DNA from 3 places in the Lentibacillus sp. Marseille-P4043 genome. Region 1 is predicted to be linked to each of the others. Evidence: riboswitches for the same ligand, from Rfam matches in the RefSeq annotation. Region 1 holds a riboswitch; each other region holds the start of a gene.
What was found. Region 1 has a riboswitch for cyclic di-GMP ahead of C8270_RS07050 (aspartyl-phosphate phosphatase Spo0E family protein). Riboswitches for the same ligand answer to the same signal wherever they lie in the genome.
Positions count from the first base shown of each region.

Region 1 (5,348 bases):
AAAGCACCCACTTTCATCATTCCTCAACCATTAGTATATGCATTAACGATCTTTTTATACTTATATTATACACATCATTATACACATAAAACAACACATAACATCTAGTGTCCTAAATATTTCCGACGACTAATGTATTGGCAGTTGATTTTTGGGTCATTTCTGTACCAAGAAGTCCTGGAGAGGAGTTTCCACAAAATTTTTCAAGACGGCATTGGGCTCCCAAACATTTTTAATTTTATTTCGTAATTGCCTTTAACAATTTCATCTCATTTTCACAATTGCGCCGACACCTGACACCCAATATTACGATGCTTCTCAAGCAAGGCCATTATTTCCGCCTCCGTTTCTGGGTCATCTTCAAGCAGCTGCTGTTCCTTTTTCTCCGCCTTCAATGCATCCTCCTGTTGACGCTTCCAGAACCAATCCGGTACCACTTCCACATTCTGCTGTAGCCCATTCCTACGGCTCTGCTGCTTCCGTTCATTCTGAAAAGCTACCTCCTCTGCCTTCGCATCTTCTACACTCGATATCCCTTTTCGATCCCATGCTTGCAAAATACTTTTCACATATCGCCAGCTCAATTTATTACGCTCTACCGCACGTTTCATCGCTTCCATTACCAATGGCTCGCCGCTGTCATTTACCCAATTCAACAACGAATCCGATACAAACGGACTGATCACGCCAAAGTTTTCTTGGTAAAAAACAAATGCATCTTCAGCAGCAGTTGTTTCGTCTTGTTTTGTTTTATTTATGTTTTGTTTATGTTTAATTAATGTGCTCGCAGTTCGGTTCGCTTGGTGGTCCGCGAGGTGGTCCGCGAGGTGGTCCGCGTTCTGGTTCATATCACGGTTCACGTTCTGGTTCGTAAAATGGTCCGTGATCCGGTCCATCTCCCGGTCCACGTTCTGGTTCGCTTCTACATCCACACCCCGGTCCAGTCCAACATCCATAGTCTGGTCCGTCTTCCCGACCGTAACTTGGTCTGTCCCGCCATCCGTAATTTGGTCCGCACGCATGTCCACCTGCTCGGCCTTCAAGCAGCTCCCATCCCTTCCATCAGCGGTCATCGTCCCTGCACCACAACCAGCCCCAGCCAAATCCAGTCGAATCATCCGATAAGCCGGTGCTTGATTCCGGCCACGTGACGTATAAGTGATATAGCCTTTCTCCTTCAACTCAGCTCTAGCCCGCTTGAATGAACTCTCCGTTAACCCCGATTTAAAACGCAAAACAGGTCCAGCCGCCGTAAACTCCTCGATCCACATCGCCTTATTATTCATATGCATTAAGGTATACCACAAAACAATTGCCGACGCAGACAACGGAGTACGCTCCACCCGATCATAAAACGCATTAATCTCTTTAATATAATTCATCCTTATCCATCCCTTCAAAAATAATGGAACATGGGCGCTGTTGTCCCGTTCGTGGGACATGGGGACAGGTTTCTTGTCCCACCCGCCAAGCCATGCCCCGCGCCAAAATCGCCTGGGACACCTAACCTGTCCCCACGTCCCACCCCCATGCTCACATCAGTGCTTCTTTTACTCCTGCGTTCCTTAGTTTTTTTCTGGCTTCTCGACTCCAGCTCTTGACCGCGTCTACTATGACACCTTCTTGTTCCGCAATTTCCTTTAGTGGCATGTCGTCAATGACATAGCATTTCACCCATTTCCACTGATTTTCCGTAAGCATTGCTTTTATCTCATCCCACAGTGCATCATCTGTCACAGTTATACCGGAAGTATCCACAATGGGAATAAGATCCTTGCGCGAACGGTTACCATTACCCGCTTTTCGCTCTTCTTCTTGGGTGAAATATTTATTGTGGTCCTGTTCTCTCGTTTTCTTGCGGAGCATATCAATTAAACGGTTCCGAATCGTGTAGTTGAAGTAGGTCGACATCAAACCCTGATCAGGCCTGTATTTCTTGTAAGCCAACCACATGGCATATAGCCCCTCTACATAAAATTCCCGATGTGGATCCTGAATACGTAGCTTGTGAATCTGGTAATGAATCCGTCGCTCATTCTGCTTGAAAATTTCTTCAAATGATACCTTGTTATCCTTATTCAATTTTCTCCTCTTTTCTCAAAAGCCCGCTTTCAAATGATACTAGAATATTTTCTACATAAGGGAAGGAACATTAATAACTAAATCGCTTACAAAAAATATTTCCATATCCGAAAATGACTTTTGAACTATTTTTAGTATCCCCTCTACTCCTATAATCGAACGAAGTACCTAGTTAAGTGTCATCTTTTGTTATAAAAGTGACAATTTTCTGTGACAACTTTGTGAACAATAAAAAAAGAAGATCACCCGCCCCAGTGGTAACAGACCCACAAGGACGGACACCCTCTATCAAACTGCGATTATACGATCCATATCATCGCAATGGAGACAATGCAACAGCAGCTTTCTAATCCGATTGTTTTTCAATTTACGCCTGGTTTGCCGCGCCCAGCCTTTAACAGCATCAACGGTGACACCTTCCTGTTCCGCAATTTCCTTGATCGACAAATCCCGCAATATATAAAAATCAATCCACTTCCATTGATTTTCCGTTAGCTGTGCCTTTACTTGCGCCCACAATTCCAAGTTTTCATTAGGTATCGGCGGGTCCTTATCAACAGGCAGATTCATCTGATTACAGCGATTACCACTTTCCATCATTTTCGTTTCTTCTTGGTAAACAAATTTATCGTGTTTCTGCTCTCGTTGCTTTTTCCGTAGCAAATCGACTAAACGATTGCGGATAGTGTAGTTGAGGTATGTATCAAGCAGACATTTTTCCGGCAGATACGTCTCACAGGCGCTCCACAATGCACAAAGGCCTTCTTGATAAAATTCTTGGTGAGGATCGTTGATGTTTAGTTTGTGGATATAGTAGTAAATTCTCCCCTCATGTTGGTTAACAATTTCTTCAAAAGTTAGTTTGATCGCTGGATTCATCAGCAGCCTCTTTCTAAAAAGCCGGCTTTTTGCAAAAGTAATAGCTATTCTACTTCTATTATCGCAAACGCTGTCAAGGCGACAGGATTTTAGAAAGGGGTGTTTTATTTGTCGAAACCCCACGAAGTCTATAACGAACAGACTCACATTTAAATGAATAATGGCAGTTATTGTCGAAACATACAGGTTAATGTCACTAAAACCAATGAAAGTCACAAAACAGCCAATTTTCGACATTTTAGTGACATATTTGCAGCGGGACATGGGCAGTGGGACATGGGGACAGGTTTCTTGTCCCAGGGGAAAATCCACGTATGACGCGGGATACAGCCCGGGACACCTAACCTGTCCCCATGTCCCTTGAAAAACCCCTTTATAAAGTTGTTATTTCCGCCGATAGATAATATAGGTAAAACATAGTTCAATTGGACTATCTATATAGTTTATCCGATAATGGCAAACTTATTGAAAGATAAGGGCGCAAAGCCAAGGACCTAAAGCTTTTTAGTTATGGTAGCCTAGTTACCGAAGTAATCTATTCTTAATAGGTGAGCCTATTTTCTACGGTTCGCCTTTTTAAGTGTCACATCAGAGATTGAAGGAGATTGCGTGATGATTACTATAAATAGAAAAGAAACAACAGGGTACCTACTGAAGTTAATTAATCGTAAAAGAAAAATGATGGTAAAAGCAGCCAAAAAGTTCGGTATTGACAGTAAAAAAACTTTAAAGTGCAGCCAAGAATTAGATGAATTAATTATAAAATACCAGCGAATGGTGAAATCAGAGGGACAAGGAACATCTTGAGTAGTATCATTCAAGATTTATGACACTGATTTTCAAGGTGTTATAGAAGTAGCTGATGGCCAAGAAGCTATTATAGTATATAAGCAAAAACAACCGAATATAGCTTTTCTCAACATTACCATGCCGAATCATAGTCGCGTTAAAGGAAATTATGATTTTGACCCCTTGGCAAAAGTAGTTATGTATTCTGCTAAGGGGTACGAAATCACCAAAAACAGATAGAAAGATGTGATAAAAAACGATGCAACTACACGAAGTTATCAATAAAGTAAATACTTGCACGGAAGAATTTGAGTTCTCCTCTGCTAGAAAATATATTGAAAGCAATTTAAGTGAATTAGAAGAACATAAGCATAAGCTAAATAAAAATGCTAGAGAGATATTTAATTTTATCTCAGATATGTTACAGGCTGGATATCAACCACTAACCAGACAAGAAATCGCCAAAGTTAAAACGATTAATACCTATGCCAGTACGTTTAATATTAAAGGCCTTAAAATGGCGACAAACGATTCTCCTAAACTGTTTATTCGAAATGATATTGGTAATTATTTAAATAAGGATGCTAAAGTCATTTTGGACGGATGGGGAGTTTTGAATAAGGATTAAATCTCCAATTTTCCTTTTGGTTTTACTTAAGGGGTTATTTTACTGAAAACACAGCAGCATCCGTGTCAATAGCTTGGTTTAATGTTACTTATTAATGTTAATCGCACATGCTGAATTAGTGCCAATCCGGAAACCCCTATAGAAAACAAAAAAAGAGAATTCCCTCTTCGTGTATTCCCTAATTTCTAATATATAATTTCAATTTCATCATTTGCAACCAGTTGCTCGAATTCTTTGTTACCGATTTTCTCTTTTTGTTGGTTCAGGTTCAATACCTTATTCACCTTTCTGAAATAACACGTTTTCCTATCCGGACTTCTGTAGATAGGAATTAACTTTGCTAGGGCCTCTTGATTAGGGTTGTTTCTGTAACAACTCTGGAGGAGAGTATCATTGCTTAGGAATGTAATAACGTTTGAAAAGGGGCTAGTCTTTCTTGTGGTAAAATAGCTCCTATCTACAAAGTCGTATAAACCGTGATCCATTCCAACAAATGTTACAGTTGTCTTTCCCGGTAATTGTTCAATGATGGTGGAAACCCAAAGTAAAGATAGTTCCCCTCTATTCGTATTTCCATTCTCTAAGAAAAAGGAATCAAATGCTGAAAATATCATCTGCTCCGATTTCGAAAAGTGCTGTTTTGCAACCTTAACTTGCTCTTTTAGCAGCTGAATGCTCGTAAAGGCCCGATCACTAGCAATTAAAAATTTACTTCTGGTTGCACCTAATTCATAGTCTAATTTAAGTAAGTCAATTAAGTTTTCTTCTTTTACATAAAGAACTTTATCAAAATTAGATAGGTAATCTAGATATCGGTAATCTTGATCTTCAACAATTCTCATTTCTTTTGCAACGGTGTCTGTCAACAGTATGGGAAAGCCTTGAGTGTATTTGTGAAATGTAAGATCATTATGGTGATGAAACGTAAGTTCATGTGAATATATGGCAGAAGTATCATATAAAAACACTT
Region 1 covers NZ_LT984884.1:1,412,749-1,418,096, reverse strand. Annotated here, with positions in the region: gene C8270_RS07070 (hypothetical protein) at 1-11, opposite strand, end outside; gene C8270_RS07065 (DnaD domain-containing protein) at 276-1,328, opposite strand; gene C8270_RS07060 (sigma-70 family RNA polymerase sigma factor) at 1,534-2,082, opposite strand; gene C8270_RS07055 (sigma-70 family RNA polymerase sigma factor) at 2,371-2,961, opposite strand; cyclic di-GMP riboswitch class I at 3,407-3,491, shown strand; gene C8270_RS07050 (aspartyl-phosphate phosphatase Spo0E family protein) at 3,574-3,768, shown strand; gene C8270_RS07045 (hypothetical protein) at 4,010-4,378, shown strand; gene C8270_RS07040 (hypothetical protein) at 4,564-5,348, opposite strand, start outside.

Region 2 (8,826 bases), 890 kb from region 1:
CCTCCATAATTTAATTTATGATCGGTGAAATTATTTCATGCGTATCGTTATCGGGATAAGCGTCTATTCTTCTACATAGTACGTTGTGAGCGTAACAATCAGATAAACCCCATTCGCGTTTTTATCTAAATTCAAGGTATTAATTGTAATCAATCGTTTACTACCTTTTATAGCAGTTAAAAATGCATTCATCTGATCTAGCTGATTACTTTCTGCCTCTAAAGAAAACGTGGTACTTCCCACACCACTCGGTAATTGGTTTCCCTCTTCATTCGAGGTATCTACCGTCTGGAGCAACTGAATGGTGACATTTGCTTCATCTGCCATTATTTGTACGTTTTTCAGCAGGTTATCCGGTTCTTTTTGAAAGGGTATTTTTAGTTCTTCTGTTGTTTGATTACCTTCAACAGTATCACCTGTCGGTTGGTCAGCTATTTTCTCATATTGCTTTTCAAACATCGCCACTTCTTTTTTTGCTGCCTCTAAATCAGCTTTCATTGGCCTAATAATATTTAAATACGTAATTCCATATATGATAAGGGCTGCACACACAAGTCCAATTAGAATAATCGTATGAAGCTTTGACCACTGTTTACTCATCGCTATCAAGCTCCTCTATTAAAAGTTCCTTATCGAATGTTGTAGTTAGCGTTGCTTGATAGGCAGATTCAACCTTTTGGACATTTGTCAATTGCGTATCTTGGATAAACGTCTGTTTCAAAAGTGTCGAAACATATGCCGCCGTATCATCAAGTGTCGCAAACTTTGCTTCGATAACAAGTTGGTTAGCCTTATTTTCATAATGAATAAACTGGTTTGAACTTGGTAAAAGTCCAAGAATATGACTATATAACGCAACATTTGGTGTCGATTCAGATTGTATAGTCGAACTATTTTGCTCCATTTCCTGCAGCTGTTGTTCGTCAGCTACTTGTTCATGATGTTTCTTTAATGCGGTTGCAAACTGATCACGTTTTGTTTGTTGGTTGTCGATTTTCTCAGCATATTGATCCTTTTGAAATAACAACACCGCAGCAATACATACCATTAAAACTACAAACACGATCACTAATACAAGTGGAGCAACATATTTCTTTGGCTGTTTGGTTAAAAAGTTAATCTCCGTATTCATCATTGCTCCCCTTTTTCACACATCTTGTTTTAGTGCTAGACCAAGAACATCGATATATTTTTTCGGCAATTCTTCATTTTGAAAGTAATGGATTGGTATAGTTACTGTATTCATTAGTGCCGTTTGAACAGCAGATAAAAACGGGAAGTCCCCAGATAAAAGCAACTTATTAATCCGTTCCTCCCCTTTCGTAATCGAATATTGGTAAAAATCAATAATACGATTGATTTCAGTTATATATTCATTAATAGTATCCATCGCTTTATCTTCACTTGGCGTTTCAACCATTTCTATTTTCATATGCCTTGTAAAAATGGCTTTATGTTGCTGGAAAACCGTTAATACAAGTGCATCGCGATCCCAGTGGATAAGTAGGATGTGCTCCTTTTCATCCGGCTGATGCAAATAATAATATCGGTAAACCGCTAGCGATGTAAGATCCGCAACTACTGGTTTCAGTCCAACTTCTTCAAAAATAGCTACAAAGGCCGTTATTTTCTCTTTGGGATACGCAAATAATAAAATCTCTCTATTTTCCCTATCATTGTCCAAAAATTCAATTGCTAAAGCAGGATTTGCAAATGGTAAATACAAGCTATTACCAATTTGTGTATTTACATATCCCATTGCTTCTTCTTTGGATAATGCTGCAGGAATCTGTAATTTCCGAACAACTACAGTATCGTCTGGAAGCGAAAAATACAGCTTTTTTCGCTTCCATTTTTGCTGATGTACAAGAAGATTTACCGCTTCTAAGAAAGCAGATTTGTTAGCAATTGTTCCGTCTTTTATTGTACCGTTTGGCAATTCTACTTCCCCATATGTAACTAAACCACTGCTGGAAGCATTTTTATGAAATGTATAACGTAACGAATGATTTGTGATAACCATATTTACTCTGCCATTATTCATCAAACCCATGTTGTCACCTGCTTATAAAAGATTTAAATACCAGTTTAATAGAGAGTCACCGTAAAAATAGGTTACAATTGCCGCCACAACTATATATGGCCCAAATGGAATAGGCTGTTTACGTTCAATCACCTTAAATAGGAGCAACAGCATGCCGATAAACGCACCAATCACACAAGCGAGGAAAAACGCTAGTAACACCTTTTGCATTCCCAACACAATTCCTAGAACTCCAAACAATTTCATATCCCCCGCTCCCATACCGCCACGGCTAACAAGGATTACAATCGCAATAACAGCAAAACCAATTAAGGCTCCAACAATTGCTGACCACCACGGATCAAGGGGTTCAACGTATCGCATCACGATAAAAAGTGGTAAAAAGAACAGTAATAGCTTATCGGGGATCAACATGTATGTAATATCAGAAACGAAAATAATGATCAACATCGACATCAATAATAATGCCATGATTAACTCCAAATGCAAACCAAATAAAACGTAACTACATGCAAACAGAAATCCAGTTGCTATCTCGATTATGGGATAAATCGGGGATATTTTTACCTGACAATGCCGACATTTCCCTAGCTGCAGTAGGAATGATAATACAGGGATAAGCTCATACCAGGAAAGCGTTTGTTTGCATTGTGGACAGATTGAGCGATCATTTGCAAAAGGCTGTTTCGTGGGTAAACGTAGACCAACGACGTTAAAAAATGAACCGAAGATTAAGCCCAATAGGAAGAATAAAAAAATTAGCGAAGTGTCCATTCACAGTTCTCCTTGCAATAATATAGTGAATAAAACGCCCTGTCACAGTCGGTGCAAGGCGTTAAAATATTATGATTACGATTCGTTAATTAGTGTTAATCTTCGGATGGCTTTCCAATATCACTTGTGTATTCGAATGTTCCATCTTCATTTTTCTTTACAGTACCCTCACCATATGTTTCTTCTTCTTCACCAGGAACTTCTGGAATTTCTTCTAAATAACCTTCATCTTTTAATTCAGAAACCTTCATATCATCACTAAACTCACCATTAACATCAGCCAACCTTGCAGCATTTAATATTAAATCAATATTGGCTTGTTTAGCATCGTTTTCTGATTTACTGATAACGTTCCCAACTGCTGGAATCGCAATCGCTAAAATAATTCCCAAAATAACGATGACTGCTAGTAACTCTACCAACGTAAATCCTTTTTCCTTTTTCAATATTTTCTTCATTCGTGCAAACACAAAAATCCCCACCTTTTTATAATGATAGAAAGCTATGAGAACTTAATTAGTCGGTTGCACTACTCACTCCTGACTATCCAAAGTGCCCAGATTAAAGATAGTCTATCATCGCGCCCTACTTTAGTCCTATTAAGATTATAATTGATTACTAGACAAAAATCTATATTATTCTATTGAATATTTCCAAACAGCGAAAACATCGGAATAACCACTGCCGCAATAATACTGCCGACAATTACGGTCAGGATAATAATCATAATTGGTTCGATTAATGTTTTGATTCGATTGGACAATTGTTCCACTTCTTCTTCGTAAAATTCTGCAGCCTTTGACAACATATGGTCTAAAGTCCCGGTTCTCTCCCCAATTTGAATCATTTGGATGACTAGTGCAGGAAAGGCCCAATGCTTTTTCATTGGTTTTGTAATCGATTCGCCTACTTCAAGGGATTTACGTGCCTTTTCAAGCACATCTTGCATGACACGGTTTCCAACAACCTTTTCAGTTATTTCAACAGATTGTAAGATGGGTACGGAACTATTAACCAACGTACTCAGTGTTTGTGTCATACGGACTAATGCCCCTTTATGCACGAGTACACCAAGAAAGGGGAGTTTCATTTTTATCACATCAATACGATAAATGAAAGCATTATATTGCATAAGATACTTATATACTAGTAAGCAAAGTACAACTAAAACGAACAATAACCACCAATAAGAACCTGCCCAATCACTTAAGGTCATAACGAATTGCGTGAAAGCTGGTATTTCCCCGCCAAAGGAATGAAACATACTAACAAATCGTGGTACGACAAATACTAATAAAAATAAACTAAGTAAAAGTGTTATAACACCAACAACACTTGGATACAATAGCGCAGAAATAACCTTTTGTTTGTTTCGGTACGCTTTCTCATAATAATCAGCCATTTGATTTAAAATTTCATCTAACTTTCCACTAGCTTCTCCTGCACGGATCATGTTAACAAGTAGTGTTGGGAAAACTTTTGGATGACGTTCTACAGCTTGGGAAAGGGCTTGTCCCTGCTCAAGCTGCTTGTTAATATCTGTAAGCGCGTTTTTTAATGAATAATTTTCCGTTTGCATCATCATCGTTTTGGTAGCGTCTGAAATAGAAATCCCTGCATGAATTAACGTAGCATATTGCCGAAGAAAGATAACAAAATCCTTATTTTTGATCTTTTTATTTAAAATAATGTCTTTGTTCCATGGTTTGGTTTCATCGATAGCAAAAATGATCAACCCGTTTTTCTCCAGTTGAAACAGTGCAGCTTTTTTGGAATCCGCTTCAATTTTCCCTGTTATTTTTTGCCCCGAAATTCGTTTGCCAGTATATTGATAGTTCATCTAATACAAACCCCTCTCCTGCATAAAAGGAGCAGCTGTTTCATAAGCGATTTTATCTTCTTGAAGCAACCGTTTTAGATCCATCTCAAGTGTGTGCATTCCTAGTTCTCTCGACGTTTGCAACACATTTTGGACTTGAAACAGCTTTTCATTACGAATTAAATTTTTCACTGCTGACGTATTGATTAAAACTTCTGTAGCAACAATCCGTCTCATATTGTCTTTTTTCATTAAGAGCCGTTGCGAAATAACGGCTTTTAAGACCGTCGATAATTGAATTCGCACTTGAGTTTGCTGTTCCGCTGGGAAGACATCAATAATTCGTTCGATTGTTGATACAGCGTCTTGCGTGTGTAAAGTTCCTAATACTAAATGTCCAGTCTCTGCAGCTGTAATCGCTGTTGAAATTGTTTCTAAATCACGCATCTCCCCAACGAGAATAACGTCAGGGTCTTGACGCAAACACGCTACAAGTGCACCCTGAAAACTATTAGCATCAAAACCAATTTCACGTTGATCAATAATAGATTGATCATGTTCATGCATATATTCAATCGGGTCTTCAAGCGTAATAATATGCTTTTTTAATGTTTTGTTCATGTAATCGATCATCGAAGCTAGGGTTGTACTTTTCCCACTTCCTGTAGGACCGGTTACAAGTATTAACCCTTGTGGCTGATAAATTATTTCTTTCATAATCGACGGTAAATGCAATTCATCAATTGACGGAATTTCCGTCGGGACGATCCGGATAGCAAGTGACAATGCACCTCTTTGATAAAATGTATTGATTCGAAACCGTGATACATGACTAATTCCATAGGAGAAATCCAATTCACGCTGTTGCTCCAATTGAGACCATTGGTTATCAGGAATGATCGCTTTGACAATTTGTTCCGTGTCAGACGGTTCCAATTTTTTTGTAGCTTGCTCCGTCAACTGTCCATTTATTCGAAAAATAGGGGCCTTTCCAACCGTTAAATGCACATCAGATGCTTTTTTTTGACATGCATCAATTAACCATCTATCAAACTGCTCTTTCATTCTTTTACCCCCTTACACCCTAATCGAAACCTGCAAAATTTCTTCCATTGTTGTTAACCCTTGTTTAATCTTGTCTAACCCATCCTGAATTAAAAATGCCATCCCCTGTTCTTTTACATAGGATCGAATATCAGTGATTGATTTGTTATTCAACAACATACTTTTTATTGTTTCATCAACCACCAATACTTCTTGAACTGCTAATCTGCCCCGGTAACCACGCTGGTGACAGCTACTGCAGCCTTTTCCATAATAGACATGCTCTACATCCACACAATTTTTCGAAAAAATCTCTGCTTCCATTTTGGTTGGTTCCCGCTTTGTCGCACAGTCCCGACAGATTTTACGGACTAAACGCTGGGCTACGATACCAGTCAATGAGGAGACAACTAAATAGGGTTCAATTCCCATATCAATTAATCGTGGAACAGTATCAATGGCACTATTAGTATGCAATGTACTAAACACTAAGTGCCCTGTTAAAGACGCTCGAATTGCAATTTCGGCTGTTTCCTGGTCACGAATTTCCCCAACCATGATAATATTTGGGTCTTGTCGCAAAATAGAACGCAAACCACTAGCAAACGTAAGCCCGATTGCACTATTAACTTGGACTTGGTTAATTCCCTCTAACTGATATTCAACTGGATCTTCAACTGTAATAATATTAACGTTTTCTGTATTCAACTGGTTGATTGAAGCATATAATGTTGATGTTTTTCCTGATCCTGTTGGACCTGTTAATAATACAAGGCCGGACGGATTCGTTATTAATTGTTTGTACTTTTTACGATTTTCCTCTGAAAAGTTTAACTCATTTAAGTGCATTAAGGCATTGTTTAAATCTAAGATACGGACAACAACTTTTTCGCCATGAACCGTTGGCAGGCAGGATATCCGTAAGTCTACTGGTGTGACACCTACAGTAGTTTTAATTCGTCCATCTTGTGGAAGCCTTGTTTGGGTAATATTTAAATCTGCTAGAATCTTAATCCGGGCAACTAAAGAATTCTGCATTTGCTTTGGAATTATTTTTTCAGTCTGTAATTTACCGTCAATCCGGTAACGTACGTGAACGTTTGTTTCTTGTGGATCAATATGGATATCACTTGCCTTTAATTGAATTCCTGTATTTAGTAGCTGATCCAACAGACGAATAACTGGTGCTTCATCATTTTCATTTGTTTGATCAATTACCATTTCTGATTCATTTTTAAAGTAAAATTTATTGATCGCATACAAAATATCATCTTTTGCTGCAATTACTGGCGATATACTAAAACCTGTTCCCAATTCCAAGTCATCGATAATGTAATAATCCATGGGGTCTTTCATCGCAAGAAGTAGTGTATTATCTTGAATTTTTAATGGCATAATGTAATTTTTTTGAGCGACTTCTTTTGAGACAAGTCCTAAAACATGTTCATCAACTGGATAACGATATAACGAAACATGGGGAATCCCTAATTGGAATTCCAACACTTCGATTAGTTGTCGCTCTGTAATGTATCCACGCTCAAGCAATGCATCTCCTAACTTTTGATCGTTTCGTTTATTTTCTAGTGCTTCATTTAGTTGATCATTCGTTATTAGACCCGCATCTTGAAGTAAGTCTCCTAAACGTTTGCGTGTTTTCACGGCAATCACTCCTCTGCAAAATGAATGGTAATTTTATCATCAATCTGTTTTTCCTTATCAAAGGCTATACCGGTACTTCTAAAAGTAATTATCACCTTTGTATCAGATTTCTCTATCATTTTGTAAGCTGAAATTTGATACGCATGATTTGAATCAATTGTGGGGGGATTTGGCTCTGGAAGTGTTATTTTATTTGGATCTTTAATCTCCTCATCTTGTATATACTTGTCTACCAATTCACGATAGTAATCAACTCCCATTTCAGCAATAAGCTGTGCATCAAGCGTTTTCTCTACTATTGTTACCTGTTTTGTTGTGTTTGTAACTTGATGAAACTGAGTTAAAATAAACAAGAGAAATAGTGTAATGATCATTAATGTAATAACGAATGCTGCTCCACGCTGATTTTTAAAATTATTCATCTACATCACCTGAATGGCCCGAAATATACGTATATGATTCACTGACCTTTTTATTAGTAGCGGTATAAATCTGAATATTTGTCCGGTATAAGTCCACATCTTTTTCTTTACATATATGTAATTTTACGGAGTAGTCGTTATCATTCAACGTATAGGATGAAAGATTACCTAATGAACTCTTTTTAATTGACGAATACGTAGGACAAATAGAAATCGTTCCTGTCTTCTGATCAATGATGCTTGCATTTTTCACATCATAGGCCACTTGTCCTAGTAGATTACTAGCCACTAATTCATTATCCGTGTTAACTGTCCATTTCATAATTTGTGGGAAAATCGGCAAAAAAACTGCAATTACCATTCCCAAAATCGCAATTGATGCTATAATTTCAATAAGAGTAAACCCACTATTACTTTTTCTATCAATTTTTCTAGTCAAAAGAGCTCACTCCTTTCATTGTGGCTTTTTTCTTATTATATCATCTTATTGGATGTGAAGAACATGAATTTTCGACAATATAAAAACGAACACGGAATGACATTAGTAGAGTTGTTAGCTGCACTTAGTTTATTTATTATCGTTATTACACTATCATCAACTCTAGTCATGGAAATGTTCAATAACCAAAAAGAAGCAAGTGAAAATATTTCATTAAAACAGGACACAAACGTTTTAATTAATACAATGAGAGGAAAATATCTTTCCGGTGATGAACTTTGTTTTAATGGAAAAGATAATTTAACCATAACCCATTTAACTATATCTAACGGTGAGGAGCCGCTCAAGACGATTAATCACTGTGTCAAAAACCTTGATTATAATAAACCTTTATCGGTAAAAATAACAACAACTAATAATTCAGGAAATAATTTTTCTTTGGAAACTACTTGGAATCATAAAGATGATCACGACTTATATATTGATGCTGGTAAAGAAGAAAGTGAAAATGTCCCATGCAAATTTAGAGGATCTATTGTGCTGGATAAGCTAATCTTAAAAAAAGGAAATTGCAACAATTACTATGAGATAATAGGATCTCTAGTAGTAAGAAATAACACCATTG
Region 2 covers NZ_LT984884.1:2,303,754-2,312,579, reverse strand. Annotated here, with positions in the region: gene C8270_RS11255 (hypothetical protein) at 64-600, opposite strand; gene C8270_RS11250 (hypothetical protein) at 593-1,132, opposite strand; gene pilM (type IV pilus biogenesis protein PilM) at 1,148-2,053, opposite strand; gene C8270_RS20760 (prepilin peptidase) at 2,066-2,515, opposite strand; partial or broken gene C8270_RS20755 (prepilin peptidase) at 2,552-2,818, opposite strand; gene C8270_RS11235 (prepilin-type N-terminal cleavage/methylation domain-containing protein) at 2,914-3,288, opposite strand; cyclic di-GMP riboswitch class II at 3,329-3,413, opposite strand; gene C8270_RS11230 (type II secretion system F family protein) at 3,459-4,658, opposite strand; gene C8270_RS11225 (type IV pilus twitching motility protein PilT) at 4,659-5,702, opposite strand; gene C8270_RS11220 (GspE/PulE family protein) at 5,715-7,340, opposite strand; gene C8270_RS11215 (hypothetical protein) at 7,346-7,762, opposite strand; gene C8270_RS11210 (type II secretion system protein) at 7,755-8,201, opposite strand; gene C8270_RS11205 (type II secretion system protein) at 8,265-8,826, shown strand, end outside.
Region 2: linked by a shared signal. The riboswitch ahead of C8270_RS11235 (prepilin-type N-terminal cleavage/methylation domain-containing protein) and the one ahead of C8270_RS07050 (aspartyl-phosphate phosphatase Spo0E family protein) in region 1 are both predicted to bind cyclic di-GMP.

Region 3 (8,826 bases), 1.3 Mb from region 1:
ACAATTAGACGATCAAGATACCAGTTATGTTTTTATGAAATGTACAAACCGGATATGATAAGATAGTAATCAGAATAAACGAACGCAAAGGAAGATAACAATGCCCAAACAGACGGCACCAGTGAAAAAGAATGAAATCATAACACTTAAATTTGAGGATTTGACGCATGAAGGAAATGGCGTTGGCAAAATCAATGGCTATCCATTGTTTGTCCCGAATGCATTACCTGATGAAGAAGCAAAGGTGAAAGTAGTAAAAGTAAATAAAAATTTCGGTTTTGGCAAAGTGCTGGAATTGATAAGTGAAAGTCCGGAACGAGTGGATCCCTTATGCCACGTTGATTGTAACGGATGCGGTCTTCAGCATATGAGTTATCAGCTGCAACTAGAAATGAAACAAAATCAAGTGAAAAACGCGATGAAAAAAGTCGCCCATTTGGAAGAGGTACCAATCCATCCGATTATTGGGATGGACGATCCATTGCATTACCGGAATAAGGTTCAAATTCCTGTTGGAGAAAAAGACGGAGAACTGATAACCGGATTTTACCAAAAGCGCAGCCATCGTATTATGGAGAATACCGAAACGTGTGTCACCCATAATGAAGTGATTAACGAGGTTGTTAAGGCGGTTAGAAGTATTGCGAATCGGCTTGGCATCAAGGCCTATCAAGAGGAAAAGCATACGGGCGTATTAAGACATATTATGGTGCGGACAGGCCATGCCACGGATGAAATCATGGTTGTTTTAGTGACAAGAACAGAAAAACTGCCGAATCAGGATGTTTTGATCGCTGAACTGACGGAAGCCTTTCCGAACATCAAATCAATTATGCAAAATGTAAATGAAAAGCGGACAAATGTTATTTTAGGTAAAAAAACTAAGCTGTTGTGGGGCGAGGAATATATTTATGACCGAATTGGTGATCTGACATTTGCTATTTCAGCGAAGTCATTTTATCAAGTGAATCCAGTGCAAACAAAGACACTGTATGATAAGGCACTAGAATACGCACAAATCGACAGCAATGATAATGTGATTGATGCTTATTGCGGGATTGGAACAATTTCATTATTCCTGGCACAGCAGGCAAAGAAAGTTTATGGAGTGGAAATTGTTCCAGAAGCGATCAGTGATGCGAAGAAGAATGCCAAATTAAATGGTATGACAAATGCGGAGTTTTTCGTTGGTGAAGCGGAAAAGATTATGCCATGGTGGAAAGCACAAGGGCTTGATCCTGATGTGATTGTAGTCGATCCGCCGCGTAAAGGCTGTGATGAGGAGCTATTAAAAGCAATGCTGGACATGCAGCCGAAGCGGATTGTGTATGTGTCGTGTAACCCAAGTACATTGGCAAGGGATTTACGGATATTGGAAGATGGAGGGTTTAAGACACAGGAAGTGCAACCGGTGGATATGTTTCCGATGACGGGGCATGTGGAGTGTGTGACGCAGTTGATTTTGAAAAAAGATTGAGGGAATAATTCCTCAATCTTTTTTGCCTTCCATTAAATGTTGTTTTATCCAATTAAATAACAATTCAATTTGCCAAAGCGGTAAAGGTTGCTTATTTCTTGTGCACTTACTTAGGCATCGTTACACGCGATCATTATTATGTTTTCTTTGCTATCCGATGTTTCTACCAAGTGTAAGGGATACTTCATCGCGCCGATCTTTACAATCGCATCCCGAGTGAGTGGATATTAGAAGAAGGATCAACTGGAGTCAAAATAGCCATGATCAAACACATGAAGGGCATTTTTGTCGATAATCAATGTATATAATATGTGACATCCACGGCCTTTGCGGGAGTAGTGATTGCTTCGTTCGGATACAAAATGCCATCACAAAAGGTATTCGATGGTCGGGTAAACGCAAATAACATCCTGCTTGGAGATTTTATCTGTGGTTAATCTCTCAATTGGTGGCTGTCGTAGGCATTGGAGCAATTTTCCTTATTGTCCCAACTTAAAAGGATAATAGTTGAACAACGTTAGATGCATTCGGACTTTGACTAGCTGCGATGATGATTATTTTCATCATTGGATTGGTTGTTATAGCAATGAGAACCTACTATCGAGTAACCATAAGTAAAATGATAATTCATGAAGTTTAAAATAAGTGATAAAACATAAAGTCTATTATGAGGACTAAGTAATAATGCCATATATAACAATCATTGTGGCATAATAGACCTAAACAAAAAGGAGTGATTTGCAATATGAGTATCAATTGGATGAATGAAGTGTTAAAAAGAAAGGAAGATTTTTTAAAGGATCTAAAAGGACTTTTGCAAATTAGAAGTGTATTGGACGAAGGGGCTGCTAAACCAGACGCTCCACTTGGACAAGGGGTTAAAGATGCCTTAGATTATATGTTGGATTTGGGAAAGAAAGATGGGTTTATCACCAAAAATGTTGGAGACTTAGCAGGTCATCTCGAAATGGGAGAAGGAGACGAGCTTTTTGGTATTTTAGGGCATGTTGATGTTGTGCCGGAGGGCGATGGCTGGAGCGTTGATCCGTATAGTGCAGTAATAAAGGATGGAAAAATTTATGCCCGTGGTTCAAGTGATGATAAAGGGCCAACGATTGCTGCATATTATGGTATGAAAATTGTTAAAGAGCTGGGACTTCCCCTGGAAAAAAGAGTTAGGCTGATTATTGGAACAGATGAAGAAAGTGATTGGAGAGGTGTCGATCATTATTTTGAAAAAGAAGAAATGCCAAGTGTAGGGTTTGTCCCAGATGCGGACTTTCCAATCATTTATGCGGAAAAAGGGATATCAGATTACGATATTGTTCAACCTGTCCATACTGAATCCGATGCAAAACTTCAATTGCGGTCGTTCCAATCCGGACGAAGGTATAATATGGTACCAGATTTTGCTGAAGTTCGCCTGAAATTACATAGTGGAGCCGAGGATATTATACAAAAGTATCAGGTATTTCTTAAAGAATCAGGATTAGATGGAGATGCCTCAGAAAATGAAGATGAACTCATTTTGACACTGGTTGGGGTTAGTGCCCATGGTGCAGAACCACGAAACGGGAAAAATGCTGGTATTTTTATGGCGCAATTTTTACAAGCGTTGGAGTTGGATGTTCAGGGGAAGAAATTCGTTGATACAGTTGCTTCATTTTTTAACCAATCCCGTGGAGAGATATTTGACATTGTTTATCAAGATGAGGTATCTGGAGATTTGACTATTAATGCCGGAATAATGAACTACAATAAGGAAACTGGCGGTCGGATTGGATTAAATATGCGCTATCCTGTTACATTTGATATTGATGAAGGAAAGGAAAAAATTCAAGCAGTGGTACAGGAAAATGAACTGCAACTGGAAAACTTCACCGATTCCAAGCCTGCTTATGTCAAAAAAGATGACCCGCTTATCCAAACATTACAAAGAGTATATGAAGAACAAACTGGGGAAAACGCAGAACTACTTGCTATCGGTGGCGGAACCTATGCACGTGCATTAGAACATGGGGTTGCCTTTGGTGCACTATTCCCGGGACGTGAAGATGTGATGCACCAAAAAGATGAATATGCTATTGTGGAGGATTTATTAAAAGCAACGGCGATTTACGCACAAGCTATTTATGAATTGGCAAAAGCGGATCTTTAAAGTGATGTCATTTTCATTTTAGTTTCTAAATTCACTCAAAAGGTTTAAAATAGTGAAAAAAAGGGGGAGCAATATGAAATATGTAGATACTTGGGATTTAGAAAGCATTTTTCCTGGAGGTACAAAATCAGCGGAATTACAGGCTAAACTGAAAGCGATTCAAGAGGAAATCCAGGCATATCAACATTTGTTGAACGAATGGGATTTTAGCACAGATCAATCTGCAATAACCTTTAAAACTATTTTGCAAAAACAAGAAGCAATTGGTAAAGGGTTAGGTCAATCCGCCACATTTGTGCAAATGTGTCATGATGCATACATGAATGATGAACATGCCAATGTAGTGATGGGACAAGTGATGGATTTATATAGCGAAGTGCAAAAGCTTTCGAATACTTTTACCAAAAAACTTGTGGCGATTTCGGATAACGATTGGCAAAATCTTTTGGAAGATGAAGCGTTAAAGGAAACTTCTTTTGTTTTAAATGAAATGCGTGATCAAGGAAAACGGCTTTTATCTGAAGAGGAAGAAAAGCTCATCGCTGAATTAAATAAAGATGGTTTATCTGCATGGAGCAGTTTATATGATTCCGTTGTCTCGATTATGACGATTCCATTCACAGATAAAGATGGAAAAGAAACAGAATTGTCAGTTGGTCAAGCTATGAACCGGATGTATACGGATCCAGACCCGGAAGTACGCAAAACACTGTTTGGAAATTGGGAAGCAGCATGGACGAAATATGCACCAATTTTTGCCGATACCATCAATCATTTGGATGGTTATCGGATTACGTTGCAAGAGGCACATGACCGCAAGAATTATTTGGACGAACCATTGGAATATAATCGTATGTCTAAAGAAACGCTTGATGCGATGTGGTCAGCAGTTGCCGCTAATAAACAGCCTTTCATTGACTTTTTGAATCAAAAGGCTGACCTATTCGGTATGGAAAAACTGGGCTGGCAAGACGTGGATGCTCCGGTAGCATTAGGTGATGAGAAACCGACCCGATTTACATATGATGAAGCATGTGACTTTGTGATTGACCATTTCGCTTCCTTTGGTTCAAAGCTTTCAGGTTTTGCCAAACATGCGCTTGAAAATCGTTGGGTAGAGGCAGAGGATCGTCCAAACAAACGACCAGGTGGGTATTGTACAGGACTTCCAGAATTTGAGGAATCACGAATTTTTATGACATTCACTGGTACGCCAAACGATACTAGCACACTAGCCCATGAACTTGGTCATGCGTTTCATAGTCATGTTATGAAGGATTTACCTTATATAAATCAAGGGTATGCCATGAATGTAGCGGAAACGGCAAGTACATTTGCAGAAACAATTATCGGGAATGCAACGGTAGAAAATGCAAAAAACGCTGGGGAAAAAATTGCCTTATTAAATTCCAAATTGGAAAATGCTACGGCAATGTTTTTAAACATTCATGCACGATTTTTATTTGAAAATGCCTTCTATAAGGAACGAACAGAAGGGATTGTTTCGGAAAAAAGGCTGAATGAATTAATGGTTCAAGCACAAAAGGATGCATACAACGATAGTTTATCCAGCTATCATCCGCATTTCTGGTGCAGCAAATTACACTTCTTTATTGATGAAGTGCCGTTCTACAACTTCCCTTATACGTTTGGTTATTTGTTTAGCTTAGGAATTTATGCCGAATACTTAAAACACCCAGAAGGCTTTGAAGAAAAGTACATTGCTCTATTAAAAGATACAGGTTCTATGAAAGTAGAAAATTTAGCAGAAAAACATTTAGGTGTTGATGTAACCAAACAAGATTTCTGGGCAGCAGGAATTCAATTAATGGCAAAAGATGTGGATGAATTTATTCGTTTGACAAATGAAGTAGGTAAAAACTAAAGAATAGGAATGGTGCTTGTCGGCATTAGGGACAAGCACTATTTTTTATGGCTTTTTACCAAGTATTTGCGATGGATTTGCCTTATTAGTGTGGCATGGATAATATATGTGTTGTTTAATAGATCAATGATTATTTTTCAATAGAAGGTTTGAAGCTCACATCTACTGAAATAGGGACATTGTGGGGAGAATATATAAATGGAACAGCCGTTGATAAGCGGGACGTGGGGACAGGTTAGGTGTCCCGCGCGGCAAGCTTGCCACTATGCCAATTCAGCCTGGGACAAGAAACCTGTCCCCGCGTCCCATATATCCAATTTTGGAAAAAAACTCTATAATCGACAAAAATCGACAAAATGTTTATAATGATATAGTAATATATGAGCATGAGTTTAGTCCTATGTTTATAAAAATTGAAAAAGGTAAACTTATCGAAAGGTAAGGACACAAAGCTACGAGTCTAAAATCCCTATGGATAATGATAGTCGGGTTGCCAGTATTATGTGAAGGATTATTTGGTTATCCCTGTCTACATATGGGATAGTCTTTTTTTATGCTCTTACGAAAAAACCATACAAACTGCAACAACGAAATGTAGCGGATTATAGGAAAAAAGGAGGATTAGAGATGATAGTTGTAGATAAAAAGAAATATAAAATGGCGGTAAATGAACCCGTCAAGGAAGTACATGTACAGGTGCATGGATTGATGAGAGAGGAAGATGTAGAAGGTTATATGACAGATTTACAGGATACAATTAATAAAGTATCAAGACAAAATTATACATTTGTTGTCGATGCAACTTACCAAACGCCGGTTCCATCAAAAGTGGTACCACAGTTGGAAGAAACGATGCAATTTTATTCCACCTTGGGTTTTAAGGATGTCCTTGTAGTAAATCCTTCATCTAAGATTGCTCAAGTGCAAATTAGGAATGTACTTGAAAGAATAGATTTCTCAGGTACAATTGTCGATGATGTACCTCGTTCTGTGTAATGTTAGGTTTCTAATTAGGAATTTTTAAATGTGAAAGGAAGTTAATAAGTGCAAACAACATTAGAGTTATATACATACGAAATTATAACGAAGGAACAAACAGATTTAATTCAGAGAGCAGCTGAGTGTCTAGCACGTTCATTTGTTGGAGTGGATGTTTCAGGCAAATGGGTACAGGAACCGATGGTAGGTCAGTTAAATATAAATTATGAAGATTTCTTCGAGTTTACCAAGGATTATTTAAACACTATAGTTGATCAGGGATACTGCGCAGTCGCTCAAGATAGTAATAATGAGGTTGTCGGTGTCTTTGCCGGTGATACAAATGCGCCAGAGATTATCGGGGAAGATGTATTTGAAGGTTCTTTTTATGATATGAATGTTATTGTGCATGCTTTGGAAGATGTGGATAAACGCTTCTTGGAGGATTATAAAGAACGAAACGGAAAAGAACTTAATGACGGAGAGATATTCCACCTATTCATGATAGGGGTAACAGCTGAACATAACCGTCACGAAATTATTCAGCAATTAGGAAATAGACTGATAACAAAGGCATCTTCGCAAGGGTTGAAGGCTGTTTTGGTTGAAGCGACAAATCCGAAATCGATACGTGTTTTGGAAAAGTATCATAATATGAAGAAATACACAGATGTTGAAGGAAATTATATTGTTCATAAATATCAAGATAATAGTAGGTTGAATGATATTCCTTTAAATACAGCCGATGGAACTTATGTATTGATTAGGGAACTTTAAGATTTTCATTATAGATCGAATCAAATAATAAAAAAGCAGGGGATTTATTAATCATGGAAGCCATAATGTTAGTTATTATTGTTATCTTATTGGGGACAACAGTGTATTTTGCTTATCAATATTTTTCACTGAAGCATCAACCCCATATAAATAAAGAAATCTTAAATGGAATGAGAGAAATATCGGCAGGTAATATCGGTAGTAAAGTTGATGAAAAAAGCGCCGATCATACTGTATTTAATCAACTAATCGAATTCTTTGGCCATGTAAGGGAGAAGTTTCATTCATTTTCAACAAGTGTTCATAAAAAAGGAGAAAATCTTGCTGAAGTCGGTGAATACGCAACCGAGAAAGCCGATATTGTAAGAGCAGCAATCGATGAGGTAGGTAGAGGATTAAAGAAACAATTAGTAGCTACAGAAGAAAGTACAATGTCTATGGAAGAAATGACACAGTCTATCGAAGATCTTTCGGTGAGGTCAAATCAAATTTCGGAACAATCGAATACTACCTTAGAATTGACGCAAGAAGGAAATGTAAAGCTAAAAGATTCTTTGGAGAAAATGGGGCAGTTTAATCAAACGGTAAATACAACATTTGGTGCAATAAATAAACTTGGAGAAAGTTCTCACGAAATCGATACGATTGTAAAAGTGATTACAGGGATTTCAGAACAAATCAATCTATTGGCATTGAATGCGACAATAGAAGCAGCACGTGCAGGTGAGCACGGTAAAGGCTTTGCGGTTGTTGCCGACGAGGTACGAAAATTGGCTGAACAATCTCGTCAGTCTTCTTCTGAAGTATCAGATATTGTAAAGAATATACAAGGAGAAACGGAAATAGTAGTTAATTCGATGCAACAGGGAATAGAAGAATTTAAAGATGCAAATACGACCGTTGAAGAGATTGGAACTATGTTTGAAAAGATTCTATCTGCTACAAAGATTATTGCTGAAAACAATGCAAATTCTTCTGCAAGTACAGAAGAATTATCTTCTGCTTCTCAGCAGATAATGGCATCAATGGTAGAGATAACTTCTATCTCTCAGGAATCTGTTGAAATGTTCGAGGAACTTGTAGAAATTAGTGATGATGAGCTAGATACAATACAAAAATTAGTTCAGGAAGCAAAGAGCCTTTCAGAATTAAGAAATGACGTCAACAATATACTATTAGATGGTGCTGGAACAGAGGAAGCTTAAGATGGATCAAGCGGTGGAAGATAAGATCAGTCGAACAGCATAAAGATCGTTGATATAGATAAGAATGCTTCTCATAAGTTGATCAAACTTGTGAGAAGCTTTCATTTGTAACTTTATAGGTGTGAAAATCATTTTTTATAAAAATCTTTCAAAAACAGCAGTTGTTGTAGAAGGAATGGTATTCAATCGGAAAGGGAGTAGTAATGTCACAACAAGAGCAATGGAGATCAAAAATAGGATTTATTTTAGCAGCAGCTGGTTCGGCGATAGGGCTTGGGGCTATTTGGAAATTCCCTTATGTTGCCGGAACTGGTGGTGGGGGAGCTTTCTTATTCATATTTTTAGC
Region 3 covers NZ_LT984884.1:145,932-154,757, reverse strand. Annotated here, with positions in the region: gene rlmD (23S rRNA (uracil(1939)-C(5))-methyltransferase RlmD) at 101-1,477, shown strand; gene pepV (dipeptidase PepV) at 2,223-3,635, shown strand; gene C8270_RS00755 (M3 family oligoendopeptidase) at 3,709-5,520, shown strand; cyclic di-GMP riboswitch class I at 5,932-6,018, shown strand; gene C8270_RS00750 (hypothetical protein) at 6,148-6,516, shown strand; gene C8270_RS00745 (hypothetical protein) at 6,565-7,275, shown strand; gene C8270_RS00740 (methyl-accepting chemotaxis protein) at 7,329-8,480, shown strand; gene C8270_RS00735 (sodium-dependent transporter) at 8,684-8,826, shown strand, end outside.
Region 3: linked by a shared signal. The riboswitch ahead of C8270_RS00750 (hypothetical protein) and the one ahead of C8270_RS07050 (aspartyl-phosphate phosphatase Spo0E family protein) in region 1 are both predicted to bind cyclic di-GMP.